2 regions of the Enterobacter cloacae complex sp. 394I7 genome follow, and region 2 is predicted to be linked to the other one. Evidence: predicted binding sites of a transcription regulator. Region 2 holds the regulator's gene; the other holds the start of a gene.
The links. The regulator PurR, encoded in region 2, represses purine synthesis genes. The targets are predictions, from matches to a motif close to CANGCAAACGTTTGCNTG.
Positions count from the first base shown of each region.

Region 1: the regulator PurR is predicted to act here: its motif matches at 9,095-9,112, upstream of purL (phosphoribosylformylglycinamidine synthase).

Region 1 is NZ_JBXWCR010000007.1:142,940-158,195, reverse strand. It holds gene era (GTPase Era) at 1-834, shown strand, start outside; gene recO (DNA repair protein RecO) at 846-1,553, shown strand; gene pdxJ (pyridoxine 5'-phosphate synthase) at 1,631-2,362, shown strand; gene acpS (holo-ACP synthase) at 2,362-2,742, shown strand; gene AC2FAP_RS20105 (YfhL family 4Fe-4S dicluster ferredoxin) at 2,739-2,999, opposite strand; gene AC2FAP_RS20100 (MurR/RpiR family transcriptional regulator) at 3,056-3,904, opposite strand; gene murQ (N-acetylmuramic acid 6-phosphate etherase) at 4,023-4,916, shown strand; gene AC2FAP_RS20090 (PTS transporter subunit EIIC) at 4,928-6,289, shown strand; gene yfhb (phosphatidylglycerophosphatase C) at 6,293-6,928, shown strand; gene tadA (tRNA adenosine(34) deaminase TadA) at 6,953-7,492, shown strand; gene mltF (membrane-bound lytic murein transglycosylase MltF) at 7,380-8,930, opposite strand; gene purL (phosphoribosylformylglycinamidine synthase) at 9,198-13,085, shown strand; gene qseE (two component system sensor histidine kinase QseE/GlrK) at 13,620-15,047, shown strand; gene qseG (two-component system QseEF-associated lipoprotein QseG) at 15,049-15,256, shown strand, end outside.
Region 2 is NZ_JBXWCR010000001.1:885,878-901,133, reverse strand. It holds gene AC2FAP_RS04410 (TetR/AcrR family transcriptional regulator) at 1-542, shown strand, start outside; gene nemA (alkene reductase) at 596-1,693, shown strand; gene gloA (lactoylglutathione lyase) at 1,794-2,201, shown strand; gene rnt (ribonuclease T) at 2,298-2,948, shown strand; gene grxD (monothiol glutaredoxin 4) at 2,994-3,341, opposite strand; gene AC2FAP_RS04385 (C40 family peptidase) at 3,681-4,454, shown strand; gene sodB (superoxide dismutase [Fe]) at 4,577-5,158, shown strand; gene AC2FAP_RS04375 (MFS transporter) at 5,197-6,363, opposite strand; gene cydH (cytochrome bd-I oxidase subunit CydH) at 6,527-6,616, opposite strand; gene purR (HTH-type transcriptional repressor PurR) at 6,914-7,939, shown strand; gene punR (DNA-binding transcriptional activator PunR) at 7,956-8,867, opposite strand; gene punC (purine nucleoside transporter PunC) at 8,983-10,182, shown strand; gene cfa (cyclopropane fatty acyl phospholipid synthase) at 10,482-11,630, shown strand; gene AC2FAP_RS04345 (riboflavin synthase) at 11,659-12,300, opposite strand; gene mdtK (MdtK family multidrug efflux MATE transporter) at 12,526-13,899, shown strand; tRNA gene AC2FAP_RS04335 (tRNA-Val) at 14,053-14,129, shown strand; tRNA gene AC2FAP_RS04330 (tRNA-Val) at 14,134-14,210, shown strand; gene AC2FAP_RS04325 (FAD-NAD(P)-binding protein) at 14,329-15,256, shown strand, end outside.

The sequences.
Region 1 (15,256 bases), on a different contig from region 2:
TTGAATAATCTGCTTGGGCAGAAAATTTCCATTACTTCCCGTAAGGCGCAGACCACGCGTCACCGCATCGTCGGTATCCACACGGAAGGCGCCTATCAGGCGATCTACGTTGATACCCCGGGCCTGCACATGGAAGAGAAGCGCGCCATCAACCGCCTGATGAACAAGGCTGCGAGCAGCTCGATTGGCGACGTAGAGCTGGTGATTTTCGTGGTGGAAGGCACCCGCTGGACGCCTGACGACGAAATGGTGCTGAACAAACTGCGCGACGGTAAAACGCCGGTGATCCTTGCGGTCAACAAAGTGGACAACGTGCAGGAAAAAGCCGATCTGCTGCCGCACCTGCAGTGGCTGGGAAGCCAGATGAACTTCCTTGATATCGTCCCGCTGTCTGCCGAGACCGGTCTGAACGTCGATACCATCGCAGGCATCGTGCGCAAACATCTGCCGGAAGCGATTCATCACTTCCCGGAAGATTACATCACCGATCGTTCTCAGCGCTTTATGGCCTCTGAGATCATCCGTGAAAAACTGATGCGTTTCCTTGGCGCGGAACTGCCGTACTCCGTAACGGTTGAGATTGAACGTTTTCAGACCAACGAACGCGGCGGCTATGACATCAACGGCCTGATCCTCGTTGAGCGCGAAGGGCAGAAGAAGATGGTGATCGGCAACAAAGGTGCCAAGATCAAAACCATCGGCATTGAAGCGCGCAGAGACATGCAGGACATGTTTGAAGCCCCGGTTCACCTTGAACTGTGGGTGAAGGTGAAATCAGGCTGGGCCGATGATGAGCGTGCATTGCGCAGCCTCGGTTACGGCGACGACGTCTAAGACTGAACATCGTGGATGGATGGCAGCGTGCCTTTGTCCTCCATAGCCGTCCGTGGAGCGAGACCAGCCTTATGCTGGACGTTTTCACGGAAGAGTCGGGCCGTGTGCGCCTTGTTGCTAAAGGCGCACGTTCCAAACGCTCCGGCCTGAAGGGCGCCTTACAGCCTTTCACTCCGCTGCTGGTACGCTTCGGCGGGCGTGGGGAAGTCAAAACCCTGCGCAGTGCCGAAGCCGTCTCTCTGGCGCTCCCCCTTTCTGGTATCACGCTGTACAGCGGTCTCTATGTCAACGAACTCATCTCACGTGTTCTGGAGCATGAGACTCGCTTCTCTGAACTTTTCTTTGATTACCTGCACTGTATCCAGGCGCTGGCCGGCGCAACCGGTACGCCCGAACCTGCCCTGCGTCGTTTTGAGCTGGCGCTGCTTGGACACCTGGGCTACGGGGTCGATTTTTTGCATTGTGCAGGGAGCGGAGACGAGGTAGAGGATGCGATGACCTATCGCTACCGTGAAGAAAAAGGCTTTATCGCCAGCGTCGTGATAGATAACAGCACCTTTACCGGGCGACAGCTTAGAGCGCTGTATGCGCGCGAGTTTCCCGATCAGGATACCCTTCGCGCAGCAAAACGCTTTACCCGGATTGCGCTCAAGCCGTATCTTGGCGGCAAGCCCTTAAAGAGCCGCGAATTGTTCAGGCAGTTTATGCCGAAACGTTAACGTATCAGACCCTCGCTCCAGCCCTCTCATTGAGGGAGAGGGAGGCAGGGACACGAACTAAAATACCGAGGATTGTCATGGCTGAATTACTGTTAGGCGTCAACATTGATCACATCGCCACGCTGCGTAATGCACGCGGCACGGCTTATCCCGATCCGGTTCAGGCGGCGTTCATCGCTGAGCAGGCTGGCGCCGATGGCATTACCGTTCACCTGCGTGAAGACCGCCGTCATATTACCGACCGCGATGTGCGCATTTTGCGTCAGACGCTGGACACCCGCATGAACCTGGAGATGGCGGTCACGGAAGAGATGCTGACGATTGCCTGCGAGACGAAGCCGCATTTCTGCTGCCTGGTACCGGAAAAACGTCAGGAAGTGACCACCGAAGGGGGCCTGGACGTGGCGGGTCAACGCGACAAAATGCGTGATGCCTGCAAGCGTCTGGCTGAGGCAGGTATCCTGGTCTCTCTGTTCATCGACGCCGATGTAGCACAGATCAAAGCGGCTGCCGAAGTGGGCGCGCCCTATATTGAAATTCATACCGGCTGTTACGCTGATGCGAAAGACGAAACTACGCAGGCCAAAGAGCTGGAGCGTATCGCCAATGCGGCCACCTATGCCGCGAGCCTGGGTCTGAAAGTTAACGCCGGGCATGGCCTGACCTACCATAACGTCAAGGCTATTGCAGCCCTGCCAGAAATGCATGAGCTGAATATCGGCCACGCTATTATTGGCCGTGCGGTAATGAGTGGCCTGAAAGAGGCGGTCTCAGAAATGAAACGCCTGATGCTGGAAGCGCGTCAGTAATGGCTATTCTGGGCTTAGGCACCGATATCGTTGAAATAGCCCGCATTGAAGCGGTGATCGCCCGTAGCGGCGATCGTCTGGCACGACGCGTGTTGAGCGATAACGAATGGGCCATCTGGGAGACGCATCAGCAGCCGGTACGTTTTCTGGCCAAGCGCTTTGCCGTCAAAGAGGCGGCAGCCAAAGCCTTCGGCACCGGTATTCGTAACGGTCTGGCGTTTAACCAGTTTGAAGTGTTTAACGATGAGCTGGGTAAACCGCGCCTGCGTTTATGGGGTGAGGCGCAAACGCTGGCAGAGAAACTCGGCGTAAATCACATGCATGTTACGCTCGCCGATGAACGCCACTACGCCTGCGCGACGGTGATTATCGAAAGTTAAAGTTTGTCCGCGTGATGCAGCAGGACAAATTTATCCCAAAGCTGCTCTTCGCTCTCGACGTGTGCCGGATCTTTCAGGATGGTATTGGGGATTGGGCACACTTTCTGACAGGTCGGCGTTTCGTAGTGGCCGATGCATTCAGTGCAGCGGTCGCTGTTAATCTCATAAATGCTCTCGCCCATCGAAATCGCCTGGTTCGGGCATTCCGGTTCGCACATATCGCAATTGATGCATTTTTTGGTGATTAACAGCGCCATCAGGAAATTCTCAGAAACAACACAAACAGGGCGGGCATTATACGCTCATTACCTGTTCAAACCAGTTTTTTTACCAGCTCTTCACTGTGCCGGATACGCTCTGGCGCGTGTTCCAGATCCTGTTGCACCAGGGCCATAAACAGCAGGTCGGTCAACATCATTTGCGCACTTGTCGAGGAGATCGCCGCGCTGCGCGTGGCCTGCTCTTCCGCGATAGTATATAAACAGCGCGTAGCCCGCTGCTGCAGCGCGTTGGGAGTAAACCCGGTGATGGCCAGAATCTTACCGCCTACGCGTAAGGCTTCATCGGTAGCCATATTGATCTCGCGGCGTTCGCCGGAATAGGAGATCGCCAGCAGCAGATCGTTAGCATCCATCGCCTGCACGGTCGCCAGCAGGGCGTGCATATCCTGCTCGACAATGGCGTTGTAACCTATTTTTGTCAGCTTCCAGCCAAAGTTACGTGCCACCAGTCCGGACGCTCCTATCCCGGTCAAAATAATACGTCGCGCTGCACGCAACATCGCCACGCTTTCCAGTAATTTTTCTTCGGTATTCACATCAAGGGTGGCATGCATGGCCGCGACATTCTCTTTGATGAGCTTCTCTCCCACCAGACGCATCGGGTCATCGCCACGAATCTGATTATGCACCGGCATCGACTGCGGGTTGGGGTTACTCACCAGGGCTTCGCTAATCGCCAGCTTGAGAGCCGGGAAGCCTTTAAAGCCAATCTTCTGGGCAAATTTCACCACGCTCGACTGACTCACTCCGGCCTCACTCGCCAGCTGCTGCGAGCTGAGATGGCGGGCATGGTCGGGCTGAGAGAGCAGAAAATCCGCCAGCTTTTTATCGCTTTGAGCAAAGCCTGCATAACGCTGGCGAATGCGAATTAAACAGTTCATAGGTTCTCCTGGCGAAATTGTGATTGTCTGCGCAAATACGAATTTTGCTCGCCTGAATGAATTTTATATTCCATTATAGTGAGATTATTATGAATTAAAAATTCTTGAGGTACAAAAGATGAATCTTGGCTCACTTGTTTCTGAAACGCGTAACCCACAAACCATGGATCTGGATGCGCTCAGCACCCTGGAGCTGGTTAACCGTTTTAATCAACAGGATACGCTGGTCGCGCAGGCAGTGAAAGAGACATTACCGGAGGTGGCGAAAGCCGTCGATGCGGCGGCGGAAGCACTGAAGGCCGGTGGTCGCATTATCTACATGGGCGCCGGAACCAGCGGGCGTCTTGGTGTGCTGGATGCCTCTGAATGTCCGCCAACGTTTGGTGTGCCGCACGGTCTGGTGGTCGGGTTGATTGCTGGCGGCCCTGGCGCGCTGCTGAAAGCCGTGGAAGGGGCGGAAGACAACAAACAGCTCGGCGAGGATGACCTGAAGGGGCTAAATCTGACCGCTCAGGATCTGGTTGTTGGGCTGGCGGCATCCGGGCGCACGCCGTACGTTATCGGCGGTCTGGAGTATGCCAACAAGACGGGCTGCACCACGGTGGCGATTTCCTGCAATCCTGGCTCGCCGATTGCGCAGGTTGCTGCTATCGCTATCTCTCCGGTTGTCGGCCCGGAAGCGTTAACCGGCTCTACGCGCCTGAAATCCGGCACCGCGCAAAAGCTGGTGCTCAACATGATCTCCACTGGCGCGATGGTGAAGTTTGGCAAGGTTTATCAGAACCTGATGGTGGATATGCAAGCGACCAACGTCAAGCTGGTGGACAGAGCCTGCCGTATGGTCATGGAGGCGACGGGAGCAAGCCGCGAAGAGGCGGAAGCGGTACTGAAACAAACCGATCACGATGTTAAACCGGCCATTCTGATGATCCTGAGCGGACTGGACGCTGCGGCCGCCAGAGCAAGGCTCAATGCCCATAACGGGTTCTTACGGGCGGCATTAGAAAACTAACAGAGGCGTGTATGGACAAAACAGCAGCGCTCGCCAGCGATATCCTGCAGGGGATCGGTGGGGAAAAAAATATTCAGCGTCTGGAAAACTGCATGACGCGCGTGCGCGTCGAGGTACATAACGACGAGCAGCTTGATGTGCCGCGTCTGAAGCAGCTTTCCGGCGTGAGTGGTTACGTTAAACAGGGGCAACAGCACCAGCTGATTGTCGGGCCGGGAAAGGCGGCGCAGGTTGTGGATGCCATGCGTGCGCTGATGGTCGGCGGCGAAAGCGTGGCGATCGATGACGTCGAACGTACGAAGGCGCAGGCAAAGGCCCGATACAAAGCCCCCATGAGCGATGCGCTGCGACAACTGGCCAACGTCTTTATTCCGCTGATCCCGGCGTTTATTGCCTCTGGCTTAATCACCGGGATCATCAATATTCTTAAGCGTCCGGATATCGTAGGGGACTTCGCGACCCAGTATCCTAATTTATTAGGCATTCTCGGGATTTTCGGCAGCGCCGTGTTTGCCATTATGAACATTCTGGTGGGGGTCAACACCGCGAAGGTCTTTGGCGGCTCGCTGGCCATGGGCGGGGTGATGGCAGGTATTCTGTCCAGCCCACAACTGGCGCAGATAACCCTGTTTGGTGAGGCGCTCCAGCCTGGCCGCGGCGGGGTGATTGCCGTGCTGCTGGTGGTCATCCTGATGTGCTGGTTCGAGAAGAAACTGCGCACCCTCCTGCCTGGATCAATTGAGCTGATCCTCAATCCACTGTTAACGACGTTGATCACCGGCAGCGTGGCTATTGTGGCGTTGCAACCGCTAGGTGGCTGGATCTCTGAGGCCATCGCCCATGGCGCATCGCTGGCTATCGATCGCGGCGGTCTGTTAGTGGGTGCCGTGCTGTCAGGCACCTTCTTGCCGCTGGTACTGACCGGTCTGCATCAGGGGCTGGTGCCGATCCACGTCGAGCTGGTGCAGGCGCACGGTTACAACGCGCTGCTGCCCATCCTGTCGATGGCTGGCGTGGGGCAGGTCGGGGCGGCGATTGCCGTACTGATGAAAACCCGCAACGCGCGGCTGAAAAAAGTGATCAAAGGTGCGCTCCCGGTCGGATTACTCGGAATTGGCGAGCCGCTGATTTTCGGCGTCACGCTGCCGCTGGGGAAACCGTTCCTCGGTGCTTGCCTGGGAGGGGCGGTAGGCGGAGCGCTGATTAGCTACTGGAAAGTGGCAACGGTGATCACCTTCGGGATCTCCGGGCTGCCGCTGGCGCTCACCATCGTGACCGGAAAAGTTATGCTCTATCTGTTAGGCTATCTGGTAGCGGTGATCGCCGGGTTCCTGTTTACCTGGCTGTTAGGATTCAACGATCCAGAGGAGTAAGGTTTGGCAAATCACGAGCGTCGCGTTGTTTTTTTCGACCTGGACGGTACGCTGCATCAGCAGGATATGTTTGGTACGTTTATGCGCTACCTGCTGCGGCGTCAGCCTTTGAATGCGCTGCTCGTATTACCTCTCTTACCCGTAATTGGCATTGCGCTGCTGCTAAAAGGCCGGGCAGCGCGCTGGCCAATGAGCCTGTTGCTCTGGGGCTGTACCTTTGGACGCAGCGAAGCGCGGCTTAAACAGCTTCAGCAGGATTTTGTGCACTGGTTTCGCGGGCATGTGACCGCGTTTCCGGTTGTTCAGGCAAGGCTCACCAGCTATCTCGACGCGAACGATGCCGACATCTGGTTGATTACCGGATCCCCGCAAGCGCTGGTGGAACAGGTCTATTATGATACCCCGTGGCTGCCGCGGGTGAATCTTATCGCCACGCAAATTACCCGCGGGTACGGCGGATGGGTACTGACCATGCGCTGCCTGGGACATGAAAAGGTGGTGCAACTGGAGAAGCGAATCGGTACGCCACTGCGTCTTTACAGCGGCTACAGCGACAGCAAGCAGGACAACCCGCTGCTCTATTTTTGCCAGCATCGCTGGCGCGTCACGCCCGCAGGCGAACTTCAGCAACTCGAATAGTCTTATCTATAGCGGGTGTGTATAATGCCGCCCGCTTTTAGACTGGAGTATCAACCGTTGTGCAACCCTGAACGCGATCATGAATACTGGATGCGCCATGCGCTTACGCTTGCCCAGCGCGCCTGGGACGAGGGGGAAGTGCCCGTGGGTGCTGTGCTTGTTCACAATAACCAGGTGATAGGGGAAGGGTGGAACCGCCCGATTGGCCGTCACGATCCGACTGCGCACGCTGAAATCATGGCCCTTCGTCAGGGCGGAATGGTGCTGCAAAACTATCGTCTGCTTGATACCACACTGTATGTCACGCTTGAGCCGTGCGTTATGTGTTCCGGCGCGATGGTGCATAGCCGTATCGGCACGCTGGTCTTTGGCGCGCGGGATGAAAAAACCGGAGCGGCCGGTTCGCTGATGGACGTACTGGGACACCCGGGTATGAACCACCAGGTGCAGACTATCGGTGGGGTACTTGCACCAGAGTGTGCGGGGCTATTAAGTGATTTCTTTCGAATGCGCCGTCAGCAGAAAAAGCAACAAAAGGCAGAATTGAAGTTGTCGGGCGAGTAAGTTCGTCCGGTGCCACCACCGGATAACTCTGGGCCAGCTGATTTGCCTCTGCCGCCTCTTTTTCCTTCTCCAGCAGATAACCCACCAGGCTAATCTGATATTTACGGATATTTTCCACGTAGGCGTAGGCTTCATGCCCGCGCGCGTAACCGTAGGTCAGCTTGTTGTACCACGGCTTCTGGCTCAGCAGCGGCAGGCGCTGTTTTACGTCTGACCAGCTGTCCGGGTTACCTTTCGTTTTCGCCGTCAGCGCGCGCGCGTCAAGCATGTGCGCGTAACCCATGTTGTAGGCTGCCAGCGCAAACCAGATCCGTTCCTCTTCAGGCACCGTCTCCGGCACTTTGCCCATCATATCCTGCAGATACCGTGCGCCGCCGCTGATGCTCTGTTCTGCATCGGTGCGGTCGGTCAGCCCAAGGCTCTGAGCGGTATTTTTAGTGAGCATCATTAAGCCGCGAACGCCAGTGGGCGAGGTGGCCTGAGTATCCCAGTGGGATTCCTGATAAGAGATCGCTGCCAGTAATCGCCAGTCGATCTCCTGGGCATACTTCTCAAATAACGGCTGCAGGTCTGGCAGCACGCTATCGACCGCGCGCAAGAAGCTTCGGGTGTCGACGTAATCAAAATCGTCACCGTGGCCGAGGTATTTCTCTTCCAGACGCGCCAGCGTACCGTCTTCATTGATGGTGTTGAAGAAATCGAGCATCGCCGCAGAGAGGGTCTGATCGTCATCAAGCTGGCTAAACCAGGTCACCGGCTGTTCGTCTGTCACGTCCAGCGCCACCGCGATTTCGGGGTGCACGCGCTGGAAAAGGCTGATCGCGACCGAATCAGCGATGGTGTAGGGCAGTTTTTTATCTTTTACCTGGTCCAGCAGCTCAGTCGTACCGAGCTTAGGATCAACGGTCCAGCTCAGGTCCGGGAATTTCTTCTCCTTGAGCTCACGCAGATCGTCAATCACGACGTGACCCGGGGCGATGGTCAGCTGTTGTGCATTAATCGCGGCCAGCGTTCGCGGGCGCAGGCTCCCGACCCGGTAGACCAGCTGTTGCGAAACGGAGTAGTAGGTTGGGCCTGGCTGATAGTTCTTGCTGCGCTCGCTGTTGTACACCAGCCCGGCCGCAAGGATATCGGCATCGTTGTTATCCAGGTCATCAAACAGCTGGCTGATATTCTGACGGACGGTAATTTTGAGCTTCACGCCAAGATAGTCGGCAAACTGCTGCGCCAGTTCATAATCCAGGCCAATCGTTTTGCCGTTAATGTCGCTGTAAATCAGCGGCGAGTTGAGGGTACTGACGCGCAATTCCCCCCGCTCCTGTATGGCGGCGATACGGTTTTCGGCTTTACCGAACCAGGGGATGGAAGGCCAGAGGGCCACTGCCAGCAGCAACGTTACAATGCCGATGAGCAGATAATTAATCTTTAATTTTTTCAATTAGTTAATTCTCTGCGACGCCGGGTGCCTCAGTATGCTGTAGCCATGTTAAGAATAAGGTTTGCCATTGAATGAGCGGCATTTTGCGTAAAGTTACGCCACTTGGCAACAAATTAGAGAGAGAGGTCACATCTATTGTTAAACGTAAACGTTGATTTTATTTCGACGCAAACGGTTTCGTCGACGCTCAGGATTCTCTATAATGACGCCCGTTTTCCCCCCTTGCGCACACTGTAAGCGCCCCGGCGCTTCGAAGACGAGAGACTTATGATGGAAATTCTGCGTGGTTCGCCTGCACTGTCTGCCTTCCGTATCAATAAACTGCTGGCACGTTTTCAGGCAGCCGACCTTCCGGTAAGCAATATTTACGCTGAGTATGTCCATTTTGCTGACCTGAATGCACCCCTGAATGCAGAGGAGCGAGTACAGCTGGAACGCCTGCTCAAATATGGTCCAAGCCTGAGCAGCCATACGCCAACCGGCAAACTGATCCTTGCGACGCCTCGTCCAGGCACCATCTCCCCCTGGTCTTCCAAAGCCACCGACATCGCCCACAACTGTGGTCTGAACCAGATTAACCGTCTGGAGCGCGGCGTGGCGTACTACGTTGAAGCCTCTACCCTGACCGATGCGCAGTGGCAAACCGTTGCCGCTGAGCTGCACGACCGCATGATGGAGAGTGTCTTTGCCTCTCTGGACGATGCGCAGAAACTCTTCTCCCACCATCAGCCTGCGCCGGTACAGAGCGTCGATTTGCTGGGGCAGGGCCGTCAGGCGCTGATTGACGCCAACCTGCGTCTCGGTCTGGCACTGGCAGAAGACGAAATTGACTACCTGCAGGATGCGTTTGTTAAGCTGAACCGCAACCCGAACGACATCGAACTTTACATGTTCGCTCAGGCAAACTCTGAGCACTGCCGTCACAAGATTTTCAACGCCGACTGGATTATCGACGGTGAAGAGCAGCCGAAGTCGCTGTTCAAAATGATCAAAAACACCATGGAAAAAACGCCTGACCACGTGCTGTCTGCCTACAAAGACAACGCCGCGGTGATGGAAGGTTCTGAAGTGGGCCGCTTCTTCGCCGATCGCGAAGCAGGGCGCTATGATTTCCATCAGGAGCCGGCGCATATTCTGATGAAAGTCGAAACGCATAACCACCCGACGGCGATCTCGCCGTGGCCGGGTGCGGCGACCGGGTCTGGCGGGGAAATCCGCGACGAAGGCGCAACCGGACGGGGGGCTAAACCAAAAGCCGGTCTGGTCGGTTTCTCCGTCTCCAACCTGCGCATCCCGGGCTTTGAACAGCCGTGGGAAGAAGATTTCGGCAAGCCGGAACGTATTGTGACCGCGCTGGATATCATGACCGAAGGCCCACTGGGCGGGGCGGCGTTCAACAATGAATTTGGACGTCCTGCGCTGAACGGTTACTTCCGTACCTACGAAGAGAAAGTGGAGAGCCACAACGGCGAAGAGCTGCGCGGCTATCACAAACCGATCATGCTGGCTGGCGGGATCGGTAACATTCGCGCCGATCACGTGCAAAAAGGCGAGATCGTAGTTGGTGCGAAGCTGATCGTTCTGGGTGGCCCGGCAATGAACATCGGCCTGGGCGGTGGGGCTGCATCCTCTATGACCTCCGGTCAGTCTGATGCGGATCTCGATTTTGCATCCGTACAGCGTGATAACCCGGAGATGGAACGCCGTTGCCAGGAGGTCATTGACCGCTGCTGGCAGCTGGGTGATGCCAACCCCATCCTCTTTATTCATGACGTAGGCGCGGGCGGTCTGTCCAACGCCATGCCGGAGCTGGTCAGTGACGGTGGTCGTGGCGGTCGTTTCAACCTGCGCGACATCCTGAGTGATGAGCCAGGCATGAGCCCGCTGGAAATCTGGTGTAACGAATCCCAGGAACGTTATGTTCTGGCCGTCGCTGCCGATCAGTTGCCGCTGTTTGACGAGCTGTGCCGCCGCGAGCGTGCCCCGTATGCCGTCATCGGTGAAGCGACCGAAGCGCTGCACCTGTCCCTGAGCGACACCCATTTCGACAACCAGCCGATCGATCTGCCGCTGGACGTGCTGCTTGGCAAAACGCCGAAAATGACCCGCGACGTTGAGACCCGTAAAGCAGCTGGCAAAGCGCTGGATCGTCAGGGCATTACCGTGGCTGACGCGGTCAATCGCGTTCTGCACCTGCCGGCCGTGGCGGAGAAAACCTTCCTGGTCACCATCGGCGACCGTACCGTGACCGGTATGGTGTCGCGCGATCAGATGGTTGGCCCGTGGCAGATCCCGGTGGCTAACTGTGCCGTCACCACCGCGAGTCTCGACAGCTACTACGGTGAAGCGATGGCGCTGGGCGAACGTACCCCGGTCGCTCTGCTGGACTTCGCCGCGTCTGCTCGCCTTGCCGTTGGTGAAGCGCTGACCAACATTGCCGCAACGCAGATTGGCGACATTAAACGTATCAAACTTTCCGCGAACTGGATGGCCGCAGCGGGCCACCCGGGCGAAGATGCGGGCCTGTATGAAGCCGTGAAGGCGGTGGGGGAAGAGCTCTGCCCGGCACTTGGCCTGACCATTCCGGTGGGTAAAGACTCCATGTCGATGAAGACCCGCTGGCAGGAGGGTAACGAGCAGCGCGAGATGACCTCTCCGCTGTCGCTGATCATCTCCGCGTTTGCCCGCGTAGAAGACGTGCGCCATACCGTGACGCCACAGCTGGTGACTGAAGATAACGCCCTGCTGCTGATTGACCTGGGTAAAGGCCATAACGCGCTGGGAGCGACCGCGCTGGCGCAGGTTTATCGTCAGCTGGGTGATAAGCCGGCAGATGTGCGTGATGTGGCGCAGTTAAAAGGTTTCTACGACGCCATCCAGGCCCTGGTGGCACAGCGTAAACTGCTGGCCTACCACGACCGTTCCGACGGTGGCCTGCTGGTTACTCTGGCTGAGATGGCCTTCACCGGCCACTGCGGCGTTGAAGCGAACATCGCGACGCTGGGCGAGGATCGTCTGGCGGCGCTGTTTAACGAAGAGCTGGGCGCGGTGATTCAGGTGCGTGCCGCAGATCGTGACGCGGTTGAAAGCGTACTGGCTCAGCACGGCCTGGCAGACTGCGTGCATTATCTGGGTAAAGCCGTGCAGGGCGACCGCTTTGTCATTGAAGCGGATGGCCACGCGGTGTTCAGCGAGAGCCGTTCTACCCTGCGTATGTGGTGGGCTGAAACCACCTGGCAGATGCAGCGCCTGCGTGACAACCCGGAGTGTGCCGATCAGGAACACAACGCGAAGGCTAACGACAACGATCCTGGCCTGAACGTGAAGCTCTCCTTCGACATCAACGAAGATATCGCCGCGCCGTACATTGCGACCGGCGCGCGTCCGAAAGTGGCCGTACTGCGTGAGCAGGGCGTCAACTCCCACGTTGAGATGGCTGCTGCCTTCTACCGTGCGGGCTTTGATGCCATCGACGTTCACATGAGCGACCTGCTGGCCGGGCGTACCGGTCTGGAAGATTTCCAGGCGCTGGTCGCCTGCGGTGGTTTCTCTTACGGCGACGTGCTGGGTGCAGGTGAGGGTTGGGCGAAGTCCATCCTCTTCAACAGCCGTGTCCGCGACGAGTTTGAAACCTTCTTCCACCGTCCGCAAACGCTGGCGCTGGGCGTATGTAATGGTTGCCAGATGATGTCCAACCTGCGCGAGCTGATCCCCGGTAGCGAAGCCTGGCCGCGCTTTGTGCGTAACCAGTCTGACCGCTTTGAAGCGCGTTTCAGCCTCGTGGAAGTGACCCAAAGCCCGTCTCTGCTGCTGCAGGGCATGGTAGGGTCGCAGATGCCAATCGCCGTTTCCCATGGCGAAGGCCAGGTTGAAGTGCGCGATGCAGCTCATCTGGCTCAGCTTGAAAGCAAAGGCCTGGTGGCGCTGCGCTTTGTCGATAACTTCGGCAAGGTGACAGAATCCTACCCGGCTAACCCGAACGGTTCGGTGAACGGTATCACTGCGGTGACCAGCGAAAGTGGTCGTGCGACCATTATGATGCCGCACCCGGAACGTGTGTTCCGTACCGTGAGCAACTCCTGGCACCCGGAAAACTGGGGCGAGGACAGCCCGTGGATGCGTATCTTCCGTAATGCGCGTAAACAGCTAGGTTAAGCGTACCGCTACTCCCACAGCAGGCCCGGTGCGCGAAAACGCCACCGGGCTTTTTTGTGCCTGTCGCAAAACCGCGACAATCCGCTATTCGTGGTGTCTCCAAAAGGAGACATTTAACTCATTGAATTGTATAGAGTGTGATGGGTTGTCGTTAAGGTGTTGCTTTTTAGCGACACTTAGCCTGGAAATCATTCAGCTGGCAATTAACGGCATAATTGCATAAAATAGTTAAATATCAACAAGATAATTTATTGTTTTGCATTATGGCACGAGTGTTGCATAATATTAATCAGTGGCTCATTCACCTTCTTATGTCAGCCCCTTCGGGACGTGCTACATAAACTTCGAATGACGCACAAAAAGGTGCCTGCCGTCCAACTACTGATCATAGCGTTGCTTTATCAGGCCAGGGCGAAACGTCGAGTTAGGCACCGCCTCATTCCATGACAAAGCCGGGTTTTTACCCGGCTTTGTTGTATCTGAAGGGCAGACTCAGTTACGCTCTCCTCAAACCCCGATAAAGAGAGTAATGCGTTGAAACGCTGGCCCGTTTTTCCTCGTTCCCTGCGACAGCTTGTCATGATGGCCTTTCTGCTGATCCTGCTGCCTTTGCTGATCCTGGCATGGCAGGCGTGGCAGAGTCTCAACGCGCTGAGTGCGCAGGCGGCACTGACTAACCGCACGACGCTGATCGACGCCCGACGCAGTGAAGCGATGACTAACGCCGCGCTGGAGATGGAACGCAGCTATCGGCAGTACTGCGTGCTTGACGATCCTACTCTGGAAAAGGTCTATCAGAATCAACGTAAACGCTACAGTGAAATGCTGGACGCCCATGCAGGGGTGCTGCCGGACGATAAGCTTTATCAGGCGTTACGTCAGGATTTGAACGATCTGGCGCAACTGCAGTGTAAGAACAGCGGCCCGGATGCCGCAGCGGCTGCCCGTCTGGAAGCCTTTGCGAATGCCAATACCGAGATGGTGCAGTCTACCCGCACGGTTATCTTCTCGCGCGGGCAACAGCTGCAGCAGGAGATTGCGGAACGTGGCCAGTTCTTTGGCTGGCAGGCGCTGGTGCTGTTCCTCGTCAGCCTCGGTCTTGTTCTGCTCTTTACCCGCATGATCATCGGCCCGGTGAAGGGTATCCAGCGCATGATTAACCGCCTGGGCGAGGGGAAGTCTCTCGGGGATACGGTCGCCTTTAAAGGTCCTCGCGAGTTGCGCTCCGTTGGCCAGCGCATTATCTGGCTTTCTGAACGTCTGGCATGGCTGGAATCCCAGCGCCATCAGTTCTTGCGTCATATTTCCCATGAGCTTAAAACGCCGCTTGCCAGCATGCGCGAAGGAACGGAACTGCTGGCAGATGAAGTGGCGGGGCCGCTTACGCCCGAACAGAAAGAGATTGTCGACATCCTGGATGCCAGCAGCCGCAATCTGCAAAAGCTGATTGAGCAACTGCTGGACTACAACCGCAAGCTGGCGGATGGCGCGGTGGTGCTGGAAAACGTCGATATTGCGCCGCTGGTGGATATGGTGATCTCCGCCCATAGCTTGCCAGCAAGAGCTAAAATGATGCATACCGGGGTGGAGCTCAGTGAGCCAACCTGCCTCGCGGAACCGATGCTGTTGATGAGCGTTCTGGATAATCTTTACTCCAATGCGGTGCACTATGGTACTGAATCCGGTAACATTTATATCCGAAGTTATACGAATGGTTCACGGGTGTTTATTGACGTCGCTAACACCGGCACTCCAATCCCTGATGACGAAAAAACCATGATCTTTGAACCCTTTTTCCAGGGAAGTCATCAGCGGAAAGGGGCGGTAAAAGGAAGTGGGCTGGGCCTGAGTATTGCCCGGGACTGCATACGACGCATGCAGGGTGAGCTGAAAATTGCCACGGACGAACGGTCAGATGTTTGCTTCCGTATTGAACTGCCCCTGAGCCGGAAAAATCAATGAAATGAATCTATGCCTGGTGAGTATGTCACACGTCTTTTCCCGCGCCGTGCGCGCGGTGTTTTCCAGCAATATGTTTCGCCTGAGCCTGCCCTGTTTATTTCTGGCGGGCTGTGTTTCCCATGTGCCGCAAAGTGCGATTAGCGATAAACAACAAGATAAATGGCCAGATAATCAGCTGGCAGATTTTCTGTCGACCCGCTGTGACGACA
Region 2 (15,256 bases):
TTTGCATGCATCGCGGGTTCACCGGTATGGGGTTGAGCGAGTTATTAAAAACCGCTGAGGTACCGAAGGGGTCGTTTTATCACTACTTCCGGTCCAAAGAGGCGTTTGGCGTGGCAATGCTGGAGCGGCACTATGCCAGCTACCATCAGCGCCTGGCAGCGCACTTTGCCACGGGCGAAGGTAATTATCGCGATCGTGTTCTGCACTTCTATCAGGAAACGCTGAACCAGTTCTGTCAGCAGGGCATCATCAGCGGTTGCCTGACGGTAAAACTTTCTGCCGAAGTGTGCGATCTTTCAGAAGATATGCGCACAGCAATGGATAAAGGGGCCCGCGGGGTTATCGCCCTCATGGCACAGGCGCTGGAGAAAGGCCGCGATGAAAAAACGCTGACTTTTCCCGGCGAACCTTTAACCCAGGCGCAGGTTTTATACGCCCTCTGGTTAGGCGCGAACCTGCAGGCCAAGATTTCTCGCAGTGCGGTGCCGCTTGAAAGCGCACTGGCACATGTAAAAAGCAGCATTACTACGCCTCGCGTATAGCAGGCGTTTTTATTTACGTAATTACTAGACGACTGGTCTACTCAGGAGCCTTTATGTCCGCTGAAAAATTATTTACCCCCTTGAAAGTGGGTGCCGTTACCGCGCCAAACCGTGTGTTCATGGCCCCGCTTACCCGTCTGCGCAGCATTGAGCCGGGTGATATCCCTACCCCGTTGATGGGTGAATATTACCGTCAGCGCGCAAGCTCTGGCCTGATCATCACCGAGGCCACTCAGATTTCTGCTCAGGCTAAGGGTTACGCTGGCGCACCAGGTCTGCACAGCCCGGAACAGATTGCCGCGTGGAAAAAAATCACGGCTGGCGTTCACGCTGAAGAGGGTCGTATTGCCGTCCAGCTGTGGCATACCGGTCGTATCTCTCACAGCAGCATCCAGCCTGGCGGTCAGGCACCGGTTTCCGCCTCTGCCCTGAGCGCGAACACCCGCACCTCTCTGCGTGATGAAAACGGCAATGCGATCCGCGTTGATACGTCTATGCCGCGCGCTCTTGAACTGGACGAGATCCCGGGGATTGTTAACGATTTCCGCCAGGCCGTGGCGAATGCGCGTGAAGCCGGTTTCGACCTGGTTGAACTGCACTCCGCGCATGGCTATCTGCTGCACCAGTTCCTGTCACCGTCCTCTAACCATCGTACCGACCAGTACGGCGGCAGCGTTGAAAACCGTGCGCGCCTGGTGCTGGAAGTGGTGGATGCCGTATGTCAGGAGTGGAGCCCGGACCGCATTGGTATCCGCGTGTCCCCGATTGGTTCTTTCCAGAACGTTGATAACGGCCCGGACGAAGAAGCGGATGCCCTTTATCTGATTGAAGAGCTGGCAAAACGGGGTATCGCGTATCTGCATATGTCCGAGCCAGACTGGGCCGGTGGTCAGCCTTACACTGAAGCCTTCCGTCAGAAAGTACGCGAACGCTTCCACGGTGTGATCATCGGTGCAGGTGCATATACCCCTGAGAAAGCTGAAGATCTGATTAGCAAAGGTTTGATCGACGCCGTTGCATTTGGTCGCGATTTTATCGCTAACCCTGATCTGGTCGCCCGTCTGCAGCAGAAAGCCGCGCTGAACCCTCAGCGTCCGGAAAGCTTCTACGGCGGCGGCGCTGAAGGTTATACCGACTACCCTACCCTGTAATCTCTTCATTGCTCATTGATAGCGGCGACCTTTCGCCGCTATACTAAAACATCGTTTCTGTTCAAATAGATATTCTATTCCATTGGTTAATGAGGAAATTATGCGCCTACTTCACACCATGCTGCGCGTTGGCGATCTGCAACGTTCTGTCGATTTCTACACTAACGTACTGGGTATGAAACTGCTGCGCACCAGCGAAAACCCGGAATATAAATACTCGCTGGCGTTTGTGGGTTACGGCCCGGAAACGGACGAAGCGGTCATCGAACTGACCTACAACTGGGGCGTGGACAGCTATGAGCTGGGCACCGCTTATGGTCATATCGCGCTGGAAGTGGACAACGCAGCCGAAGCCTGTGAACGTATTCGCAGCAACGGCGGTAACGTGACGCGCGAAGCTGGCCCGGTCAAAGGCGGCACCACCGTGATCGCGTTTGTTGAAGATCCGGACGGCTACAAAATCGAGCTGATTGAAGCCAAAGACGCTGGTCGCGGTCTGGGCAACTGATCCCGCAGGGCGCAACATGCGCCCGTACTTTTACTGCATCCCCATCCAAAATTTGCCATAATGCGCACTGCTTTTTTCCCCATGTAAGAGACCCTGATGTCCGATAACGCTCAATTTAGCGGTCTGTGCGACCGTTTTCGTGGTTTTTATCCTGTTGTGATCGATGTTGAAACAGCCGGATTTAACGCTAAAACCGATGCGCTGCTTGAAATTGCCGCCATCACGCTGAAGATGGATGAACAGGGATGGCTTACACCGGACACCACGCTGCATTTCCACGTTGAACCGTTTGAAGGGGCCAACTTACAGCCCGAGGCGCTGGCCTTTAACGGCATCGATCCGCATAACCCGCTGCGTGGTGCGGTAAGTGAATATGACGCGCTGCACGCCATTTTTAAAATGGTGCGTAAAGGTATGAAAGAGAGCAACTGCAGCCGCGCCATTATGGTGGCGCATAACGCCACGTTCGATCACACCTTTACCATGGCCGCTGCCGAGCGCGCGTCGCTCAAGCGTAACCCTTTCCACCCGTTTGTGACCTTCGATACCGCGGCACTGAGCGGTCTGGCGTTGGGACAAACGGTATTATCAAAGGCATGTATTACGGCAGGCATTGAGTTTGACGGTACGCAGGCACATTCCGCGCTTTATGACACCGAGCGGACGGCGGAACTGTTTTGCGAAATTGTGAACCGCTGGAAGCGTCTGGGCGGCTGGCCGCTGCCTATGGGTGACAGTGAAGAATAAAAAAAAGCGACCTCATGAGGTCGCTTTTTTGTCTTCGCAGATAACTTACTCCGCGTCTGGCTCTTCCGTTTTGTACTTCGCAGCCGTTTCTTTGATCAGCTGCTGCAGTTCACCGCGCTGATACATTTCGATCAGGATATCGCAACCGCCGACCAGCTCACCGTCTACCCACAGCTGTGGGAACGTCGGCCAGTTAGCGTATTTAGGCAGCTCAGCGCGGATGTCCGGGTTCTGCAGGATATCAACGTAAGCAAAACGCTCACCACAGGCAGACAGCGCCTGAACCGCTTGCGCGGAGAAGCCACAGCTTGGCAGCTTCGGAGAACCTTTCATATACAGCAGAATCGGGTTTTCAGCGATCTGGCGCTGGATTTTTTCAATAGTGGTGCTCATGTCTTGCTTCCTTTAACTTCTGTTACGGCATTCGTCTGTCATTGTAGCGGTTCAGACTGCCATCGGAAAATAACATTTTTGTCACGTCTTTCTTATTTTACCGCGAGTGATGAAAAGTTGCATTGCAAATGGTGTTTAACCCTGCGGCACTCAGGGTTTTGTTTAGGGAGTGAACAATAGTGCGACAGATTGATGAATTTTTTTGCACTTGCTAACGAAACAGGATTGTAGATTGAAAAATGCTATTAACTTATCGGGTTTTTATAGATTAGAATCGACGGGCTTTGTAAATCATTCGCGGGTATTATTGATGACCTGCATTTATCAGGGGACTGCCCAGTGGCGCGGATAAATAAAATCTCGATCACGCTCTGTGCTTTACTGTTTACAACACTCACTTTCACGCCAGTGGCGAACGCCTCTCAACAGGCGCGGCACTCTGCTGTACAAAAAACGCATCTGGCCAAAACCACAGACCGTAAGAAAAAAACCACCAGCAAGAACGACAAGAAAAAGACCACCACCCAGACTAAAAAGACCGCCTCCAGCAAGACGAAAACAAAACCTTCCCGCACTGCCCACGCAACCAAAAGCAAAGCCTCGCAAACTGCAGCTAATCTCGTGACGGAAAAATGCATCCCCCGCAAAGGTCATAAAGCGAAATGCACGAAGGTCACGAAAATAGCGGAAGTGCATAAGGTTCGCGTACAGAAAGCGCAAAAAACGGCGTTGAACAAACTGATGGGGCAGATTGGCAAACCCTATCGCTGGGGCGGCAGCTCACCGCGTACCGGTTTCGACTGCAGCGGCCTCGTCTATTACGCCTATAAAGATCTGGTGAAGTTCCGAATTCCACGTACCGCCAATGAGATGTATCACCTGCGCGACGCGTCACCGGTCAACCGCGGTGAACTGGAGAATGGCGATCTCGTCTTCTTCCGCACTCAGGGGCGCGGCACGGCTGACCACGTTGGCGTATATGTAGGCAACGGGAAATTTATCCAGTCCCCACGTAGCGGCCAGGACATCCAGATAACCTCTCTCAGTGAAGACTACTGGGTACGTCACTATGTCGGCGCACGCCGCGTGATGACGCCAAAAACCATTCGCTAACCCCTGCCCTGCCACAGCCGTGGCAGGGTAAGTTCCTCTTTTGCATACCCTTTCAATTTGCTATTCTGTCCCTGTTGTCTGTGTGGTTATTGGCAACATAAAAAACAATAAGGAGAGAAGCAATGTCGTTCGAATTACCTGCACTACCATATGCAAAAGACGCCCTGGCCCCGCACATTTCTGCGGAAACCCTGGAGTATCACTACGGCAAACATCACCAGACGTACGTCACCAATCTGAACAACCTGATCAAGGGCACCGATTTTGAAGGCAAAACGCTGGAAGAGATCGTCCGCAGTTCAGAGGGCGGTGTCTTTAACAATGCCGCTCAGGTGTGGAACCACACCTTCTACTGGCACTGCCTGGCACCGAATGCAGGCGGCGAACCTACGGGTGAACTGGCTGGCGCGATTAACGCGGCATTTGGCAGCTTTGCTGATTTTAAAGCGAAGTTTACGGATGCTGCAGTCAAGAACTTCGGTTCTGGCTGGACGTGGCTGGTGAAAGACGCGGATGGCAAACTGGCTATCGTTTCCACCTCGAACGCGGGTACGCCACTGACCACCAGCGCAACGCCGCTGATGACCGTGGACGTCTGGGAACACGCTTACTACATTGATTACCGTAACGCGCGTCCGAACTACCTGGAGCACTTCTGGGCACTGGTTAACTGGGCGTTTGTGGCGAAGAACTTCGCCGCGTAAGAGACACGCAGAAGGGGTTGCCCTTCTGCGTTTTTTAATTATTCAGCAGCGCACGCTGCTTCCGGCTGTTTACGGCCAGACATCATCACTAACAGCAGGCCGAGCGCGGCAATTATCGCCCCCATCACCGGCACAAAGCTGTATCCCAGGCCACCAGAAATGACGGCTCCACCGGCAGCGGCTCCAAGCGCATTGCCAAGGTTAAACGCGCCAATATTGACCGACGACGAGAGACCCGGTGCCTCATGGGCAACGCGCATCACGCGCATCTGCAGCGGCGGAACCACGGCAAAGGTCGCAGCCCCCCAGACAACCATCGCCATCGCCGCCCCGACCTCATTACGCGCCAGCCATGGAATGGCGATCATGATGACAATCAGCAGCGTTAAAAAGCCTTTCAGCGTCCCGCTCACGGAACGATCGGCGAATTTCCCGCCGAGATAGTTGCCTATAGAGAACCCGACACCAATCAGCACCAGCATCGCGGTCACAAAGAGAGGCGTCGCGTGGGTGATATCGTGCAACACCGGTGAAATATAGGTGTACAGGGTAAACATGGCGCCCGCCCCCAGTACGGTGGTCAACAGCGCGGAGAGCACCTGCGGGCGCATCAGTACCGACAGCTCTTTGCGGACGTCAGGACGTTCACCAGCGCTGCCTTTCGGCAAGGAGAAGTACAACGCCACCATGGCGATAACACCCAGCACGGCCGTCGCCAGGAACGACATGCGCCAGCCGATCGCCTCACCCAGCCAGGTTGCGGCAGGTACACCGCCAATGTTGGCAATCGTCAGACCCATAAACATGGTTGCCACGGCACTCGCCTGCTTGTGTTTTGGCACCACGCTTGCGGCCACAACCGATCCCAGCCCAAAGAACGCGCCGTGGTTAAGACTGGTCAGAATGCGGGACAACATCAGGGTGGTGTAATCCGGAGCAATCGCGGAGAGCACGTTGCCCAGCGTAAATATCGCCATCAGGAAAATCAGCGCATTGCGGCGCGCGCGGTGTGAAAGCAGAAGCGTCATGAGCGGTGCCCCCACCATCACGCCAATGGCGTAGGCGCTGATGAGCATCCCGGCCGCCGGGATAGAAACATCCACGCCCCGGGCGATAACAGGCAGTAACCCCATCGGGGAGAATTCAGTGGTGCCAATCCCAAAAGCGCCAATCGCCAGGGCAAGCAGGGGAAAATTGATTTTCATGCGTCAACTCCGGATGCCGTGTCATGTCGTGACACAGAACAAAGAAGCCGAAAGCATGACATCAATCACAAAAAATGAGAAGTTAACAAATTGGCAAAAGATTTTTGCCGCAGGCGTAACAATCAGGAAAACTGAGAGGGAGAGAGCTCTCCCTCCGTGTAAATCAATGCAATGCAGCCGTCAGACCCGCCGCAACAATCAGAGCCAGTACAATAACGGTGGTCACCAGCGAAAACTTCAGATCGTAGCTCATCAATTTTTCTCCTTTTAATCTCCCCACGAAAAGTGAGCCTGCTCATTTTTACACAGTTTAGTTCAAAAATCTTCCTGGATTTAAACTGATAACCACTTTAGCTCTTCCCCTTTTCATCAAGATAGGACAAAATTCCACGCTAAATTTATTAGCGTACCGGCCATTGACCCCCTCCTGACGTCCTGTGTCGTTTTCCCGGCGTGCCGCAATTCAAGATTGCGTGATAAGGGTGAGAGAAGGCAAACGTTTACCTTCAAGTTTTTCAGGAGTTTAGGATATGGTCTGGAGTGACATTTAATGGCAACAATTAAAGACGTAGCAAAACGCGCAAACGTTTCCACTACAACCGTATCACATGTAATTAACAAAACCCGCTTTGTGGCGGAAGAGACGCGCAACGCCGTCTGGGCGGCAATCAAAGAATTACACTATTCACCGAGTGCGGTGGCGCGCAGCCTCAAAGTTAATCACACCAAATCCATTGGTTTGCTGGCTACCAGCAGTGAAGCGGCCTATTTTGCCGAGATCATTGAAGCGGTCGAGAAAAACTGCTTCCAGAAAGGCTATACCCTGATTCTGGGCAACGCGTGGAACAGCATTGAAAAACAGCGCGCTTATCTCTCCATGATGGCACAAAAGCGTGTGGATGGCCTGCTGGTGATGTGTTCAGAGTATCCGGAGTCCGTGCTTTCCATGCTGGAAGAGTACCGCCATATTCCTATGGTGGTCATGGACTGGGGCGAAGCACGTGCAGACTTCACCGACTCCGTCATCGATAACGCGTTTGAAGGCGGCTATATGGCAGGCCGTTATCTGATTGAACGCGGTCACCGTGAGATTGGTGTGATCCCGGGTCCACTGGAGCGCAACACCGGAGCCGGGCGTCTGGCCGGGTTTATGAAAGCGATGGAAGAGGCGCTGATTACCGTGCCGGAAAACTGGATCGTGCAGGGTGACTTTGAACCGGAATCCGGTTACCGCGCAATGCAGCAGATTGTCTCCCAGCCGCATCGCCCGACAGCCGTTTTCTGTGGCGGTGACATTATGGCGATGGGTGCTCTCTGTGCCGCCGATGAACTGGGTTTGCGCGTGCCGCAGGACATTTCCGTGATCGGGTATGACAACGTGCGCAACGCGCGCTTCTTTACCCCGGCGCTGACCACCATCCACCAGCCAAAAGACTCGCTGGGTGAAACGGCCTTCAATATGCTGATGGACAGGATCGTCAACAAGCGTGAAGAGTCTCAGTCTATTGAAGTTCACCCGCGTCTTATCGAACGCCGTTCCGTTGCGGATGGCCCGTTCCGCGACTATCGTCGTTAATCTTTTACGGGGCCAGTTATACTGGCTCCCGTAGCCATTCCCGGTTAAGCGTCTCACTGTCTCCCAGGTAATCCAGCAGCCAGGCCATTGCGGGCGACACATCATTTTGTTGCCAGGTGAGGCAACAGGCCGCATCCGGAAAAGGATTTTCCAGCGTCAGTTCAACCCATTCACCGGTGTCGATTCGGGGCCGTGCAAAATGGCCAGGGACCATGGCAACGCACAGCCCTGCGCTGAGGCATGTTGCTGAGGATTCCCAGTCCGGCGCAACCACCCGTCGCTGGTTATCCAGCAGCCAGGTAATGCGTTTGGGCAACGAACGCGAGGTATCTTCCAGCACCAGCGAGGGCCAGTTACGGAGCGTTTCGTCGCTGAGCGGCCCGTCCATGGCCGCCAGCGGATGATCGCTTGCCACCACACATTTCCAGCTGAGCATGCCCATGTCGCGAAAGGCAAAGCGTCCCCCAACCGGGATCGCCTGCGTGGCACCGATCGCCATCTCTGCCCTGCCATCCGCCAGCGCATCCCAGACGCCGTTAAACACTTCCTGGGATACCCGCAATTCGACATCCGAGAAATGGCGATAGAAATCGACAATCATCTGCCGGGTACGTTCCGGTTTTACGATGTTATCCACGGCAATGGAAAGATGTCCTCGCCAGCCGTTAGCGATCTGCTGACACTGTTCGCGGGTGATCTGCATTTTTTTGATAACAGAACGCCCTTCTTTCAAAAACCATGCCCCGGCGGGCGTTAATTCCACATCACGGTGACGCCGTTCAAACAGCGGAACGGCCAGCCATTCTTCAAGCTGACGCACCGTATAGCTGATTGCCGAGGGGACGCGGTGCAACTCCTGCGCTGCACCGCTAAAGCTGCCGTTGCGTGCAACAGCATCGACCACTTCAAGAGAATAATCTGACCACATTTTCTGCCTGCAAAAATTTTGAATGCACTCGCCAAATATTAGCGTTTCACAAGCTGCTTTGCACTCCCTACACTCTGCGCAAACATAGACCTGCCTCCCTCAGGAGAAAAAAACAATGCAACCCAGGAAAGGATTTTTAGTCTGGCTCGGTGGTTTAAGCGTGCTGGGCTTTTTAGCCACTGATATGTACCTGCCCGCCTTCGCCGCAATGCAGGAAGATTTACAGACCCCGGCGGCAGCCATCAGCGCCAGCCTGAGCTTATTCCTCGCGGGCTTTGCCTTCGCGCAGCTGCTCTGGGGGCCTCTCTCTGACCGCTTTGGCCGTAAACCGGTGCTGTTGCTGGGGCTGGCTATCTTTGCCGTCGGCTGTCTGGGAATGTTATGGGTACGCGATGCAACCTGGCTGCTGGTACTGCGCTTCGTGCAGGCCGTTGGCGTCTGTGCTGCCGCGGTGACCTGGCAGGCGCTGGTCACCGACTACTATCCGGCCAACCGTACAAACCGCATTTTCGCCACCATTATGCCGCTGGTAGGGCTTTCGCCTGCCCTCGCCCCGCTGCTCGGGAGCTGGATCCTGGCGCATTTCGACTGGCAGGCCATTTTCGCTACGCTGTTTGCCATCACGCTGGTCCTGATGATCCCGGCATTCACACTCAAAGCGGCACATAAGAAAGAGACGCCTGCTGACACAACACCGGTGACCTTCACCTCTCTGCTGAGCACCAAAGCGTACCGCGGTAATGTCCTGATTTATGCCGCCTGCTCGGCGAGTTTCTTCGCGTGGCTGACCGGTTCGCCGTTCATTCTTCACGATATGGGTTACAGCCCGGCCGCCATCGGTCTGAGCTATGTCCCGCAGACCATCGCGTTTCTGGTCGGGGGCTATGGCTGTCGCGCGGCGCTGCAAAAATGGGAAGGTCAGCAGATGCTGCCCTGGCTGCTGGTACTCTACGCGCTGAGCGTGATCGCCACCTGGGCTGTGGGCTTTATCCCGGGCGCCGGTCTGGCAGAAATTCTGATTCCATTCTGCGTGATGGCCGTGGCGAACGGTGCGATTTACCCTATCGTCGTAGCCCAGGCGTTACGTCCGTTCCCACAGGCAACAGGTCGTGCGGCCGCGCTTCAGAATACCCTGCAGCTGGGTCTGTGCTTCCTGGCAAGCCTGGTGGTCTCTGCGCTGATTGCCACGCCGCTCCTGACCACCACCAGCGTCATGCTGGTTACGGTTGCGCTGGCCCTTCTGGGATACCGTATGCAGTCTGCGGCACAACGTGAGCAGGATGACCGCGCAGAGGTGAAAACCTCGCATGCATAATCGCGCCAGAAATTATGTTAAATATCAGTGATTAGGTTGCTAAGAATTTTCTATTGAATCACCAAATTTTGAGGCCTATACTAAATTTGGTTCGATTAAATACGATAAATATTATGTGTTAACGGGAGCCGGAGCGCTCCCGTTTTACCATGGAAGGCATTTCGGCAAGGGTTATCTCCCTTCCTCTGTTCTACGTCGGATACTAGCCTCACGGGGAAATACCGTGAGATTTCTCACAAACCATAAAAAGCGTCTACGCTGTTTGAAGGTTCTGATCACAGTAAGGTGATGGAGAAGCTATGAGTTCATCGTGTATAGAAGAAGTCAGCGTTCCGGACGATAACTGGTCCCGGATCGTCAGTGAACTGTTAGGTCGTGCAGGCATCACTATTAATGGATCTTCGCCATCCGATCCACAGGTTAAGCATCCCGACTTTTTTAAACGCGTATTGCGGGAGGGATCGTTAGGCCTGGGGGAAAGTTATATGGACGGCTGGTGGGAGTGTGAACGGCTGGATATGTTTTTCTCCAGCGTTTTACGCGCCGGTCTGGAAAACCAGCTCCCCCGCAATCTGAAAGATACATTACGTGTCGCCTCCGCCCGGCTGTTTAATCTGCAAAGCAAAAAACGGGCGTGGATCGTCGGCAAGGAGCATTACGACCTCGGTAATGACCTGTTCAGCCGCATGCTCGATCCTTTCATGCAATATTCCTGCGCCTACTGGAAAGAGGCCTCAACCCTTGAAGAAGCACAACAGGCTAAGCTACGTCTGATTTGTGAAAAACTGCAGCTACAGCCGGGCATGCGTGTGCTGGATATCGGCTGTGGATGGGGTGGTCTGGCCTATTTTATGGCGAAGCATTATGGTGCCAGCGTGGTCGGTGTGACCATTTCAGCTGAACAGCAAAAAATGGCACGGGAGCGCTGCCAGGGCCTTGATGTGGATATTCGCCTTCAGGATTATCGCGACCTGAACGAGCAGTTTGATCGCATAGTCTCCGTCGGCATGTTCGAACACGTGGGGCCGAAAAACTATGACACCTACTTCAGCGTGGTGGACCGTAACTTGAAACCTGACGGCATCTTCCTGCTGCACACCATTGGTTCTAAGCGCACCGACAATAACGTCGATCCGTGGATCAACAAATACATCTTTCCGAATGGCTGTTTGCCGTCCGTTCGCCAGATTGCTAACGCCAGTGAACCTCATTTCATTATGGAAGACTGGCATAACTTTGGCGCGGATTATGACACCACGTTGATGGCATGGCATTCACGTTTCCAGGAAGCCTGGCCAGAAATTGCGGACAACTATTCTGAACGGTTTAAACGGATGTTCAGCTATTATCTCAATGCCTGCGCAGGCGCCTTTCGCGCGCGTGATATTCAACTTTGGCAGGTTGTTTTCAGCCGAGGGATAGAACACGGTTTGCGGGTCGCACGCTAAAAAAAACCCCGGAAATCCGGGGTTCATTTTATTCTTCTTCTGCGGTCTTTATTATTGCGGCTTCTTTTGCCGCCAACAGCCGCTCAACGGTATCCACAACCGCCTGAGTCTGCGGATCGATTTCGATATTAACCCGATGCCCCAGTTTTTTCGCCCCCAGGGTTGTACGCTGGAGAGTTTCAGGAATTAAATGCACGCAGAAACGGGTCGGCGTCACTTCCCCAACCGTCAGGCTAATCCCATCAATACCAATAAATCCTTTATACAGGATGTATTTCATTAATGAAGGATCCTGCACTTTAAACCAGATTTGACGGTTATTTTCCGAGGTGACAATCTTCGCCACTTCCGCGGTGGTCATAATATGGCCTGACATCAGATGGCCGCCAATCTCATCGCTGAACCTGGCCGCACGCTCTACGTTTACGGTATCCCCCACCACCAGCTCGCCCAGGTTGGTGATGCGCAGCGTCTCTTTCATTAAATCAAAGCTAATCTGGTTCCCGTTAATTTCGGTTACCGTCAGGCAACAGCCGTTATGTGCAATCGAGGCGCCAGTTTCAATGCCATCAAGCATATATTCCGGAAGCTCAACCACATGAGTTCGGAAATTAGGTTTTTCATCAATGGACACCACTTTGGCGGTGCCCTGCACAATACCAGTAAACATGCTTACAACTCCTGTATTTTCCGGACGGTGGTGACACCGTTTAATCCCACCACAATAACAGTTGGAAAAACAGGTTGCCAGCGGAGCGCATTTTGTGGCGATTTTTTCACTAGATAAATAGCTAAACCCCGCTACAATAGCTGGCACCCCCCTGCATTTTCTTCTTGCTGCCAGTTACGGCGGCCTTTTTAGTCTCTCAAATAACTAGAATATAAAGGTGTTCACGTGCAGAAGTACATGAATGAAGCGCGCCAGTTATTGGCACTGGCTATACCAGTGATCATCGCGCAAGTGGCCCAGACCGCAATGGGATTTGTGGATACGGTAATGGCGGGTGGCTACAGCGCCACCGATATGGCCGCCGTGGCAATAGGCACCTCGATCTGGCTTCCGGCCATCCTGTTTGGCCACGGCCTGCTGCTCGCCCTCACCCCGGTTATCGCTCAGCTAAATGGCTCAGGGCGACGTGAACGTATTGCCCATCAGGTTCGACAGGGGTTCTGGCTGGCAGGGTTTGTCTCCGTGCTGATAATGGTTGTGCTGTGGAATGCCGGTCATATCATCCGCGCCATGCATAATATTGACCCGGCTCTGGCTGACAAAGCCGTCGGCTACCTGCGGGCCCTGCTGTGGGGTGCGCCTGGCTATCTGTTCTTCCAGGTCGCGCGTAACCAGTGTGAAGGTCTGGCGAAAACCAAGCCCGGAATGGTGATGGGCTTTATCGGCTTGCTGGTGAATATTCCGGTGAACTACATCTTCATCTATGGTCACTTCGGTATGCCGGAGCTCGGCGGCGTCGGCTGCGGCGTGGCGACGGCTGCCGTCTATTGGGTGATGTTCTTCAGTATGATCTCTTATGTGAAACGTGCCCGTTCAATGCGCGATATCCGCAATGAACGTTCGTTCAGCACGCCGGACTGGAACATCATGACGCGTCTGGTGCAGTTAGGCCTGCCGATTGCGCTGGCGCTGTTCTTTGAAGTGACGCTGTTTGCCGTGGTCGCCCTGCTGGTTTCTCCGCTCGGCATTGTGAATGTAGCCGGTCACCAGATTGCGCTGAACTTCAGTTCCCTGATGTTCGTATTGCCGATGTCGCTGGCCGCAGCGGTGACCATTCGCGTGGGCTTTCGTCTGGGGCAAGGTTCGACGCTGGATGCGCAAACGGCGGCCCGCACGGGGCTTGGCGTCGGTGTCTGTATGGCCATCTGTACGGCACTGTTTACCATCACGCTGCGTGAGCAAATTGCCCTGCTTTACAACGACAACCCGGAAGTGGTGGCCCTGGCCTCCCATCTGATGCTGCTTGCCGCGGTGTACCAGATCTCCGACTCCATACAGGTGATTGGCAGCGGCGTACTGCGTGGGTATAAAGATACGCGTTCGATCTTCTTTATCACCTTCATCGCTTACTGGGTGCTGGGTCTGCCGTGTGGTTATATCCTGGCGCTTACCGATCTGGTGGTTGACCGCATGGGGCCGGCAGGATTCTGGATGGGCTTTATCATCGGCTTAACCTCTGCGGCAATTATGATGATGCTGCGCATGCGCTTCCTGCAACGCCAGTCATCCTCGGTAATATTGCAACGCGCTGCACGTTAAATACGCAGTAGCCGCCAGCTGGCGGCTACTTTCTCTTCACTTTGCGCGGTAATAAAGCAATCGCGTGAAATCAGAGAGAAAAATGCATTTTCCCTCTTGCCTCAACGATGCTGTGCCGCTAATATTCGTCCCCGTTGTCACCGACAACACGTTGCGTTCATAGCTCAGTTGGTTAGAGCACCACCTTGACATGGTGGGGGTCGTTGGTTCGAGTCCAATTGAACGCACCATTCTGCGTCCGTAGCTCAGTTGGTTAGAGCACCACCTTGACATGGTGGGGGTCGGTGGTTCGAGTCCACTCGGACGCACCATTTCAGTCCTGAAATGGTGCAAATCCTCTTCTTAAGTCCTGATTTTTCTTAATACCCCAATTTCATCATTATTCTCCTGCTACGCTTTTCTTATGGAAAAAAAACAGGAAGACTGTCGATGAAGAAAATCGCCATTATCGGCTCCGGCCCTACAGGGATTTACACCTTTTATTCTCTTCTTAAGAACGCGTCGCCGCTCTCTGTCTCCGTTTTTGAACAGGCAGACGAAGCTGGCGTGGGAATGCCCTACAACGACGACGATAACTCTCGCCTGATGCTGGCCAACATTGCCAGCATTGAAATCCCGCCCCTTTTTATGACCTACCTCGACTGGCTTAAGCGCCAGAGTGAAGCCCATCTGGCGCGCTTTAAGGTTGATAAAGCCACCTTGCATGACAGACAGTTTTTGCCCCGTATTCTGCTGGGCGAGTATTTTCGCGACAGTTTCCAGACAATAGTCCAGGAAGCTAAGAGGCGGGGATTTCAGGTTGAGATCCACACGTCTGCCACCGTCACCGATGTTGCCCCGTCCTCCTCCGGCGTGACGCTTTCGGTCAATGACTCGCCGTTTCCGGAACGATTCGATCTCGCCGTGATCGCCACCGGGCATGTCTGGCCAGAAGAAGAGGAAGCCACGCGCGCGTATTTCCCAAGCCCGTGGTCAGGGTTGATGGATGCCCGCATCCGCCCCTGCCGCGTCGGTATTATGGGAACATCCTTAAGCGGGCTGGACGCGGCGATGGCCGTGGTCATGCAGCACGGTGAGTTTCGCGACGGCACATTCCTCCTCGATAAAGGAAGTGAAGCGTTAAAAATTGTACTCATGTCCAGGACCGGGATTCTGCCAGAGGCCGATTTTTACTGCCCTATTCCGTACGAACCGCTGTCGGTATTAACCGAATCGGTACTCGAAGCCGAAATCGCCAAAGGATCAGACGGTCTGCTTGACCGCATTTTCGCCCTGATGGTGAAAGAGCTTGAACTCGCCGACCCGGCCTGGTGTGAGAAAATATCGCTGCGCATGCAGACGGCGGACAGCCTTCGCG